Regions from separate parts of the Gordonia sp. VNK1 genome, predicted to be linked through region 1. Evidence: predicted binding sites of a transcription regulator. Region 1 holds the regulator's gene; each other region holds the start of a gene.
The links. Region 1 encodes LexA, which represses DNA repair genes until DNA is damaged. Its sites were predicted from a motif close to CGAACANNTGTTCG; they were not measured.
Positions count from the first base shown of each region.

Region 2: the regulator LexA is predicted to act here: its motif matches at 1,840-1,853, upstream of ABLE94_RS13650 (DUF222 domain-containing protein).
Region 3: the regulator LexA is predicted to act here: its motif matches at 1,740-1,753, upstream of ABLE94_RS01675 (DUF222 domain-containing protein).

Region 1 covers NZ_JBDZDJ010000003.1:42,649-46,380, forward strand. Annotated here, with positions in the region: gene nrdR (transcriptional regulator NrdR) at 1-252, opposite strand, end outside; gene ABLE94_RS04145 (LysM peptidoglycan-binding domain-containing protein) at 277-876, opposite strand; gene lexA (transcriptional repressor LexA) at 1,143-1,883, shown strand; gene ptsP (phosphoenolpyruvate--protein phosphotransferase) at 1,923-3,710, opposite strand.
Region 2 covers NZ_JBDZDJ010000009.1:168,509-172,240, forward strand. Annotated here, with positions in the region: gene ABLE94_RS13650 (DUF222 domain-containing protein) at 1-1,812, opposite strand, end outside; gene ABLE94_RS13655 (DUF58 domain-containing protein) at 2,081-3,370, opposite strand; gene ABLE94_RS13660 (AAA family ATPase) at 3,370-3,732, opposite strand, start outside.
Region 3 covers NZ_JBDZDJ010000001.1:400,709-404,440, reverse strand. Annotated here, with positions in the region: gene ABLE94_RS01680 (hypothetical protein) at 1-1,580, opposite strand, end outside; gene ABLE94_RS01675 (DUF222 domain-containing protein) at 1,780-3,732, shown strand, end outside.

The DNA.
Region 1 (3,732 bases):
CAACTGGGCCAGATCGTCCTCGTGGACGTGCCGTCCCTGGCAGGCGCGGCGCACCCCGCGCATCACCTTCTCCCGACTGAACGGTTCGGTGACGCCGTTGCGCTTAACCACCGCCAGCACGGCGGTCTCCACGGTGGAGAATCGTCGGCCACAGGCGCTGCACGAACGGCGACGACGGATCGCCTGTCCCTCGTCGGCGACTCGGGAGTCGATGACCTTGGTGTCATCATTCCTGCAGAACGGGCAGCGCATGCATCGAGAATAGCGCCTCACCGCTCAGCGATATGCGGGCGTCAGCAGCGCCTGACCGACACGCAGGGCGCTGCCACCCATGTCGTTGAGCTCGACGATCTCGTCGATGACCGCCTGCCGCGGCATCTCGGGCGCGACGCGCGCGGCGACGGAGTTCAGCGACTCCCCCGCCCGGACGTGCACCACCTGCGTGGCCACCGGCGTGGGGGCGGTGGATTCCTGGTAATCGCTGCCGGCGACACCGATCAGCCACACCAGCATCGCCAGCGCCACCCCGGTCAGCAGGGCCACCGCGGCACCGCGACGGCCCGCCCGACGGGACTGCGACGCGGGCGCGGCGCACGGCGTCCCGGCCGGGCGCCTGGGGATCGCGACCCGGGGCCGGTCGACCGGACGATTGTCGGCCGGGCGGTGGAGGTGCCGGTGCCGCGCCGCCGGGGTGGCGCGGCGAGCCGGCACCGGCCGTCCGGCATGCACGATCGCGCCGCGCCGGGGCGTGACATCGTCTCGCGCCGCACCCCGGGCATCGGGAGCGGCACCGAAACGGGCACCGGACGGGGTGCGCCGAACCGTCGCCCGACGCGCCTGACCTGCGGTTTCACTGCGAACCAAGGTGTTCTGCATGAGAGTCTCCGATCTCGATCACTCGTTCGAGGAACTGATGTTCGAAGTTCTATCACGCACCTCCGACAATTTCTCGCAACACGTCGAACAAATGTTTGAAGTTGTCGGTGACCTGGACTAACCTGGCCGTTGACCAGCAGCGCAGACCCGCGGACAAACCCCGGCCGCACCGGACCACCGACTGCACGGGACAACCGACCGCACCGGACCACCGACAACACCGTCCGACCACAACAGAGTTTCCGACCGAAAGGATCGAACACCCGATGAGTGAGAAGAACCGACGTTCGACGACGTCGACGTCGTCGACCAAGCGCGGCCGCGGATCGGCCGCCGCCGACGAGCCGGAGGTCCCGTTCGACGCGGCGGCCGCGGAGGCCTCGCTCACGCCGCGTCAGCGGGGCGTGCTCGATGTGATCCGCAAGTCGGTGCGCGAGCGCGGCTATCCGCCGAGCATCCGCGAGATCGGCGACGCCGTCGGGCTGGCCTCGACGTCGTCGGTCGCCCATCAGCTGCGGACACTGGAACGCAAGGGACTGCTCAAGCGCGACCACAACCGCCCACGCGCGGTCAACGTGCAGGACGGCGAGCACACCCCACCGGACGACACCGCGGTCGCGTCGAATCTGCCCGCCCCGACCTTCGTCCCGGTTCTCGGGCGCATCGCGGCCGGTGGACCGATCCTCGCCGAGGAGGCCGTCGAGGACGTCTTCCCGCTGCCGCGTGAACTCGTCGGCGAGGGTTCACTGTTCCTGCTGAAGGTGGTCGGCGAGTCGATGATCGACGCCGCGATCTGTGACGGCGACTGGGTCGTCGTCCGGCAGCAGAACGTGGCCGACAACGGTGACATCGTCGCCGCGATGATCGACGGCGAGGCGACCGTGAAGACCTTCAAGCGCAAGGACGGTCACGTGTGGCTGATGCCGCACAACGAGCATTTCGAACCCATCCCCGGCGACGACGCCGCCATCCTGGGCAAGGTCGTCACGGTGATGCGCCGGATCTGATCCGGCTCCGGGCCCGCCCGGTGCGGCGCTCGCCGAAATTCAGCCGGCGAGCGCCGCGGTGGCGGCCTCACGTGCGGCCGCCGGGGAGGCGGTCGCGAGGGCAGCACTCGCCGCGGCACGGCACGCATCGAGTGTGACGCCGCCGAGTTTGGCACCGACCGCCGCCGACGCCGCCGGAGCACTCGACAGCGAGGTGACGCCGAGTCCGACGAGTACGCAGGCCAGCAGCGGGTCGGCGGCGGCCTCACCGCAGACGCCGACCGGTTTACCCGTACGTTTCCCGGCCTCGGCCACCATCGAGATGAGCGCGAGCACCGCGGGCTGCCACGGATCGGTGAGTTCGGCCAGATCGGCCGACATGCGGTCGGCGGCCATCGTGTACTGCGTCAGATCGTTGGTTCCGATCGACACGAAGTCGACCTCGGCGAGGATCGACGACGCGAGGATCGCGGCGGACGGGATCTCGACCATCACCCCGGCGACCAGACCACGCCCGCGGACCTGTGCCGCGAACTCCGCGGCCTCGTCGGCCGAGGCGATCATCGGTGCCATCACCCATGGAGTGCTGCCGGTCTCCCGGGCGGCCGCCGCGATGGCGTCGAGTTGCCCGGCGCGGATCTCCGGATGCCGAGCGGTGATCCGATTACCCCGGACCCCCAGAGCGGGGTTGGCCTCGGTGCCGTGGTCGACGAATTTCAACGGCTTGTCCGAACCCGCGTCGAGCGTCCGCACGACGACCTTCTTGCCCCCGAACGCCTCGAGCACCTCGCGGTAGAGCTCGGTCTGCTCGGCCACCGTGGGTGCCTCGGCGCTGTCGAGGAAGGCCAGTTCGGTCCGGAACAGGCCCACTCCCTCGACCGGATAGGCGGTGGCGGCGCGCGCGGAGACACCGTCGGCGACGTTGGCCAGGATGGCCGCCTCGTGACCGTCGGCGGTGTGCCCCGGCCCCGACCAGCCCGCGACGAGTTCCGCCTCGCGCCGGCTCTCGTCGACGGCCGCCTGCGCCTGCTCCGGATCCGGTTCCAGCACAACGGTTCCGGCGGTGCCGTCGACGAGCACCAGGGTTCCGGCGGGTACCTCGTCGAGGTCGGCGACCGCGACGATGCACGGGATGCCCAGCTGCCGGGCGATGATCGCGGTGTGACTGGTCGGCCCGCCGAGTCGCGTCACCAGCGCGGTGACCAGTTTGGGATCGAGGCCGGCGGTGTCGGCCGGCGCCAGATCGTCGGCGCAGAGCACCGACGGCTCGGTGGGCACCGGCACACCCGGTTCGGGTTGTCCGAGCAACTCGGCCACGACCCGATCGCGGACATCGTTGAGATCGGTGACGCGTTCGGCCATCAGACCGCCGAGTTTGGTGAAGAGCGCGGCGAACTGGTCGGTCGCCGCGGTCGCGGCCGATGCGGCCGACGACCCGGAGGAGATCAGCTTGCCCGCCGCACCGATCCAGCCGCGGTCCTCGGCGAGGCCGGCGGTGGCGATGAGAACCTCGGCGGCCGCACCGGAGGCATGTGAGGCACGTTCGCGCAGCCGGGCGGCCACCAGCCCGGCCGCGTCGACGAAGCGGGACTGCTCCGCCTCCCGCGCGTCCTCCGGGATCGTCGCGGTGTCATGCACCGGGGCGACGCGCTCGCCGGGGCGAACCACCGGCCCGTAGGCCTTCCCGCCGACCACGGGGGTCCCACGCAGTTCCTGAGCCTGCTGATCGTTCACTGCGCTGCCCTTCGTTCGAGGTTCGTTTCGGCCGTCGTCGGCCGATCTGGTCTGTGCTGTCGCGAGATCGCTCTCCCGGCGGCCCGATCTGTGAAAAATCTGCCCGCCGAACATCTCTTGTGATCGAAGTTACAAG
Region 2 (3,732 bases), on a different contig from region 1:
CGGCCCCGGAATGTTCAGCCCTTCCGGCGTGGTGAAGACGGTGACCAGCCGTCCGTTCTCGTCGCGGTACTGGTCATCGAGCCAGCGGGAGTGCGTTTTCTGCAGGTGATGTCCACGGCACTTGGCGTTCAGCCCGTCGGGGGTGGTCTGTCCACCGAGTTCGGGGTGCTCGTGGTCGTATTCGTGCACGTGATCACAATCGCCGTCGAAGGCACTACCCCGGCAGGCGGGGATGACGCACTCACCGTGACGCATCCGGATGAATGTGTCCAACGCCGTCGACAGTCGGTATGGATCCGACGGCAACGCCGACGGGAGTTCGACGTCCTCGGGATTCACGCCCTTGGGCACCATCCGTCGGATCGTGGTCGGGTATCGGCTGATCAGATCGAGGATCTGCTCGGGGATGACCGCACCCTGCCCGACGAGGTAGCCGAGGTTCCCGTCGATCGGCATCTCGGCGGCCGAAACGGTGCTGCCCGAGCGGGATTCGGCGTCGGCGGGCGCGGCGTCCGTGTCATCGTCGGGCGCCGCATCGGGAGGTCCATCGTCGGCGGGTTCGGGTGGCGGTTCCGCAGCGACATCCGTTTCTGCGCTTGCGCTCTCGGCGTCCGAGCCGCATTCGTCGGGCAGAGTCATCTGCACCGCACGCGTGTCGGTATGCGTGGCCGGCTCGGGCTCGGGTTCCTTCTCGAGCTCAGGCTCGAGATCCGGCTCGGATGCGGGCTTCGGTTCCGTACGGCGCGACTGAACTACCGATTGGCGTGCACCTCCACCGGATTCGTCGCCGGCATCGGACCGTCCCCGTCCTTGCGCCTGCCGCTCCTGTTCCTGGCGCTCCTGTTCCTGGCGCTCCTGTTCCTGTTGTCGTTGGCGTTCCTCGATCGCCGCGGCGGTGGTCTCATCGGCGATGACGTGCAGCACGATCTGCACATCCGGAATACAGCCCGGCTCCGGAATGTCGGCGGGGCAGTCCTCTTTGCCGCATTCACACGCGAACTGCGTCCCCGACAACAACGAGTACATGGCATCGGCCTGGCGTTGCCGCCGCGTCCGCGGGTCTTTCCGGCAGGCGCAGTCGGCCAGGGCGGCGATCGTCTTCTCCGCGATCGTGATGTTCTCCGCGGACATGGTGCCGGTGATCTCCCCGGTCCCATCCCCCTCGAAATGAGTGAACACACCCCGCTTGTCCAGGTTCCGTTTCCGCGGTTCCCGCACGGCGTCCGGTGCGTGCTGGAAGACGATCTTGTCGACCATGTCCCGCAAACTCGTCGCCGGCCACTGCCCCTGCCTGCTGAACAACCGCTCGGCGATCGCTGCGTCGACCAGCGCGGTGTTCGGATGCAAGGCCGGTCCCGGATCGAGCAGGTTGATGCGGTCGATCAGGGTCCGGAACTGGCTGTGGCTGATCCGCCCCTCGCGTAGTGCCCGCCCCGTCTTCGGCAGGCGGGTGGCCATCACGATCGCCTCATCCAGCATCCGCCGGGTGGTCACCATCGCCAGGTTGCGGGTGCGGGAGATGTGTTCGGCCGCGATCTGCGCGTACTCCGCCGACTCGTCCAACGGCCGGTCGGTCAGACACCTCACCACATAGGCGGTGAAGTACGAGTCCAGCCACGCCATATAGGAGCGGCACCGGTCCAGTTCGGTCATCGCGACCAGCACCTCGTTGATCGAATGCTGATCCAGCCGATCCGGATCCACCCCGAACAGAAACTCCGGCGGCAACCCCGGCCACGGCGACGGCCCCTGCTTCAACAACGCGTCGCGCACATCCCCACGAATCCGCGCGCTCCATGGAATGCTGCTCACCCTCGCCCCCTCGAACAAGATGACCGTCGAAGCTCTCTTCGATCTGACCATCATTGTAAAGACGGCCACCGACAAAACCGTTCACGCCGACGATCGGCCACCCCATCTGTGGACCAATCGACTTCTGGGGACAACTCAGCTCCGCGCCCGACGTCGGGTGACGGACGGTGGCCCCGACCGCGACCCGCTCGGTCCGGCGAATACTCCTACTCGCAGGATCGTCGGCACTCGGCCGCGCATCGAATCACGAAGGGCCCCACCGAAACTGCTACAACAGCCCGCGTGACTTGAGCACCAGGTAGTGATCGGCCAGAGCGGCCGGGAGGTGTTCGGGATCGGCATCGACCACGTCGACCCCGATGCGTCCCAGCGCCGATTCGGTCCGTTCACGCACCATCAGGGTGCGCGCCGCCGCGGCTGCCTCGTAGATCTCGGCGGCGTCGTCGCGTCGCGCACTCATCTCCTCCACCGCCGGGTCGCGGACCGAGCCGATGATCACCTTGTGCCGCAACGCGAGCACCGACAGTGGAGCCAGCAGCGATTCCTCCACCGCGGCCGGTTCGAGCGGCGTGAGCAGCACGACCAGCGCCCGTTGGCGCGTAAGCGTGGTGACCTCGGCGGCGAGCAACGGCCAATCCGCCTCCAGCAGAGCCGGTTGCAGCTCGGTCATCGCGTTGACCAGGTCGCCGAGGAGGGTGGTGCGCGGCGATCCGACGACACGTCGGTGGATCACCCGGTCACCGGCGATCAGGTCGACCCGATCACCGGCGTGGGCGGCCAACGCCGACAACAGCAGTGCCGCATCCATCGCCGCGTCGAGGCGGGGCGCGTCACCGACGCGTGCGGCGGAGGTCCGTGAGGTGTCCAGCACGATGATGATGTGGCGGTCCTTCTCCGGTTGCCAGGTGCGCACCACCACCGAGCGTCGGCGTGCCGTCGCGCGCCAGTCGATGCTGCGGACGTCATCGCCCTCGACATAGTCACGCAGCGAATCGAATTCGGTGCCCTGACCGCGGATACGCACGGCCGACCGACCGTCGAGCTGGCGTAGTCGGGCCAGGCGTGACGGGAGATGCTTGCGTGAATTGAACGGTGGCAGAGCACGAATCACCCCGGGCAGGGGATAGCTGTGCTGTCGTGCGGCCAGGCCGAGCGGACCGGGGCGTCGGATGGTCGCGCGTACCGCGAGCCGATCACCGCGACGCACCGGCACCAGAACCGTGGTCAGTTCCCGGCGTTCCCCCGGCGGGATGTCGAGGTCGTGCTCACCGGACCGCACCCCGGCCGAGGGCTGCCACGAATCACGCAGCCGCCCTCTGAATCTCCGGGTCCCGACATTCTCGGCGACGATCACCGACGAACCGGCACCGCCGAGACGGATTGGTGCCGACGGAAGGCGATACAGTCGCAGTGCCGTCGAACCGGCCGCGAGCAGATCGACCGCCATCACCACCGCGCAGGCGAACACCCACAGCAACACCACCCACACGTGGGGGAACACCACCGCGGGAATGATGCCCAGCGCGAGGAGGGCGACGAAGCGGCCGGTCAGCACCATCAGCGCGGGACCGGCACCGAGTTGATCGCGGCGTCGAGCACCGCGGCCACCGAGACGCCCTCCAACTCCGCCTCCGGACGCAACGAGAGCCGATGGGCCAGAGTCGATTGCGCGAGTGCCTTGACGTCGTCCGGGGTGACGAAGTCACGGCCGGACAGCCACGCCCAGGCACGGCTCGTGGACAACAATGCGGTGGCACCGCGCGGACTGACCCCCAATGCCAGCGACGGCGAACTGCGGGTGGCGCGCGCGATGTCGACGATGTACGCGGCGATCGCCGGCGCCACCGCCACATGCCGGATCGCGTCGGCGCCGGCCACGATGTCGGCCGCCGAGGCCACCGGTCGCAGGCCCGCGGCGGT
Region 3 (3,732 bases), on a different contig from region 1:
TCGGAGTCATCGGATTGATCGGTGTCGTCGGTCGACCCGGTCGACGGGGTTGCGGCTGTCGAGCGGCTCGTCGAGGTCGACGTCTTGCTGCTCGAGCTTGACGAGCTCGACGAGCTCGCCGTAGAGCCCGATGTCGCCGTCGCCGACGATGAGGTGGTCGACGGTGAGGTGGTTGTGGTTGTGGCCGAATCGCTTTCCGTGTCATCGTCGTCGGTCTCCGAGATCGCCGCGGACCGCAGCAGGCCGGCACTCGGGGTCGTGGACGTCGACGTCAGGGCGCGCGTCGAGACGAGCGACGACGCGGACGTCGAACCGGTCGTGTACGGCCCCAGCGGCTGCAGACCGAACGGGAACGTGCTCTGCGGAATCGAAATGATCGGGATGATCTGGTCGGTGTCGAGATCCCCGAGGGCGATCGTCGGCAATGCCAGGCCGTTGGGGCGGACGGAACCGTTGATCGTGGTTGTCGGGAAGATCGTGATGGTCGATCCGAGCCAGTTCACCGTGACCGGCGCCGACAATCCGTAGTCACTCGTCAGGGCCAGGAGGGAATCACCGCCGAGCGACAGGCGGATGAAGTCCTGGCTGAGTGACGGGGTCTGCCCGGCGAAGATGTCGGTGATGACCTCGCCCAGCACGTTGGTGGTGTCGAAGAGCACCGACGACGGATCGGTCAACGCGAACTGCACCTGCGGAATGCTCTGCAGCTGATCGAGCTTGAAGTCGAAGGTGCCCAACACATTTGCACACGCACCGACGTTCTCGGCGTAGGCCGCTGTCAGTCCGCCGTAGCAGCCGACGGATTGGATGGCGGGGATCTTGAGCCCGGTGTTCACACCAAGAAGGGTCAACGGAATCTCATCGGTGGTCCAGGCATTCGCGATGCCCACCAAGGCGAACGCATAGGCACTGCGACCACCACTAGCACCTGCGGTAGCCAGACTCAGAGGCAAGTACGAGATAGCAGTGGCCTTGCCACCTCCCGACGCGAACGCAAACTGGAAGCCGTTGCCGATTACCGTCGCCGAACCATCAGCAGCGGGAGGAGTCGGAAGCGATGTCGGGAGCCTGAGATCGGAATTCAGCCACTCCAAGAAACCGTTCAGAGCGGTCAGGACACCTCCCGCACTGTCTACAAGCCCTTTCACCGGGTCGTAAACCGCAACTGGAACCAGCTCGATGCTGGTGGGGCTCACGATGGCAATGCCGAGCCCACCCATGTCGGTGCTGGACTGAGTGCAATCCGCTCCGCCGTTGGGGTCGCCGCCTGAAGCGCACATCTCCAGGCGCCACTGTTCAAGGAGTTCAGCCCCGCCGTCGCTCAGCGCGTCCGCGACTACCTGACCAAGTGGATTAGTGGAGTCGTAGTCATCATCCAGCCAGTCAACAAGGGCGGATAAGTCGCTGTAGTCGGCCGCCCGCGCCTGCCCCTCCCCCATGGTCACGCCGATGCCGAGGGTCAGGACGGTGAGGATGGCGATCATCCCGGCGGTGATCCGGCGGTGCCGCCGAGGTCCGCGTTGGGTCCCGGAAAGATGTTCGGGGCGTTCCGTTTCCGGACGCAACGGGGTGGTGCTCATGCAGTGGTCTCCTGTTTCCTTAAGAGAAGCTGAGACAGTTAACCACGAGTAACCCTGCCCACGCACGCGATCCACAAACTCCGTTGATCCACAGATTCCGGGGTGGTCGTGCTCGTCAGAATTTTTTGTCGGTGGCCGTCACTACAATGATGGTCAGATCGAAGAGAGCTTCGACGGTCATCATGTTCGAGGGGCGACGATGAGCACAGTACCTCTATCCACCAGGATTCGTGCCGACGTGCGGGATGCGTTGCTGAACCAGGGCCCGTCTCCGTGGCCTGGATTGCCGGCCGAGTTCTTGTTCGGGGTGGACGTCGATCGGTTGGATCAGCATTCGATCAACGAGGTGCTGGTCGCGATGACCGAGTTGGATCGGTGCCGCTCGTATATGGCGTGGCTGGATTACTTCTTCATCGCGTATCTGGTGACGTGTCTGACCGATCATCGGTTGGATGAGTCGGCGGAGTACGCGCAGATCGTGGCCGAACACATCGCACGCACCCGCAACCTGGCGAACGCGACCACCCGACGGTTGGTTGATGAGGCGATCGTGATGGCCATCCGGCTGCCCAAGACCGGGCGGGCATTACGCGAGGGGCGGATCAGTCACAGTCAGTTCCGGACCCTGATCGACCGCACCAGCCTGCTCGATCCCGGCCCGGCACTGCATCCGAACACCGCACTGGTCGACGCCGCGATCGCGGACCGGTTGTTCGAGCGGACCGGGCAGTGGCCGGCAACCAGCTTGCGGGACATGGCCGACAAAATCGTGTTCCAGCATGCTCCGGATGCTGTGCGGGAACCGCGTAAGCGGAACCTGGAGAAGCGGGGTGTGTTCACTCATTTCGAGGGGGATGGGACCGGGGAGATCACCGGCACCATGTCCGCGGAGAACATCACGATCGCGGAGAAGACGATCAGTGCGTTGGCCGACTGCGCGTGCCGGAAGGATCCGCGGACCCGGCGGCAACGTCAGGCCGATGCCATGTACTCCCTGTTGTCGGGGACGCAGTTCAGGTGTGACTGCGGGCGTGAGGACTGTCCCGCGGTGATCCCGGAGCCGGGCTGTATTCCGGATGTGCAGATCGTGTTGCACGTGATCGCTGATGAGACCACCGCCGCGGCGATCGAGGAACGCCAACGGCAACAGGAACAGCAGGAGCAGCGGGGACGACAGGTGCGGGAGCAGTCTGCGGCCGCGAGCGAATCCGATAGCAGTGCAACCGAATCGGTGGTCCAGTCACAGCGTCCGGAATCGGAATCGGTACCCGAACCCGAGCCAGTCGCCGAGGCCGACGCGGGTCCGGCCCAGATGTCGCTACTCGATGAGAGCGGTCCCTCTGACGCGGACAGTGCAGACGCGGAACAGGCACCGGAACCGGCGCCCGAACCCCAACCGGAGCCAGACGCCGACGTGGGTGCGGCGCGGATGTCGTCGCGTATGGAGAGTCCCGAGGGGAACGCTCCTAACGGCGAGGGCACTCCCGATGCGGCCGTCGCGGACACCGGCGACGACTCATCCGGCGAAACGCCCTTGTCCGACGCTCAGAAGTACATCCAGCGGTTGCGCCGCGATACCGCGCGCTCCAGCGAGGACGCCATCGAGTGGCTGGTGAACGCCGAACGCCGAGCACAGGAAACGGCGGCCACCAGCGCCGACACCGCTTCTACCGATGCCGAATCCGGCTCTGCCGAAACGGTTTCGGCCGCCGAGACCCCGATCGACGGTAACCTCGGCTACCTCGTCGGGCAGGGCGCGGTCATCCCAGAACAGATCCTCGATCTGATCAGCCGATACCCGACGACGATCCGACGGATGGTGCCCAAAGGGGTGAACCCCGAGGACGTCGAACTCCCGAGCGCGTTGCCGTCGGATCCGTACCGACTGTCGACGGCATTGGACACATTCATCCGGATTCGTCACGGCGAGTGCGTCATCCCCGCCTGCCGGGGTAGCGCGTTCGACGGGGATTGCGATCACGTACACGAATACGACCACGAGCATCCCGAACTCGGTGGGCAGACCACCCCCGACGGACTGAACGCGAAGTGCCGTGGCCATCACCTGCAGAAAACGCACTCCCGCTGGCTCGATGATCAGTACCGCGATGAGAACGGTCGGCTGGTCACGGTTTTCACCACCCCGGAAGGG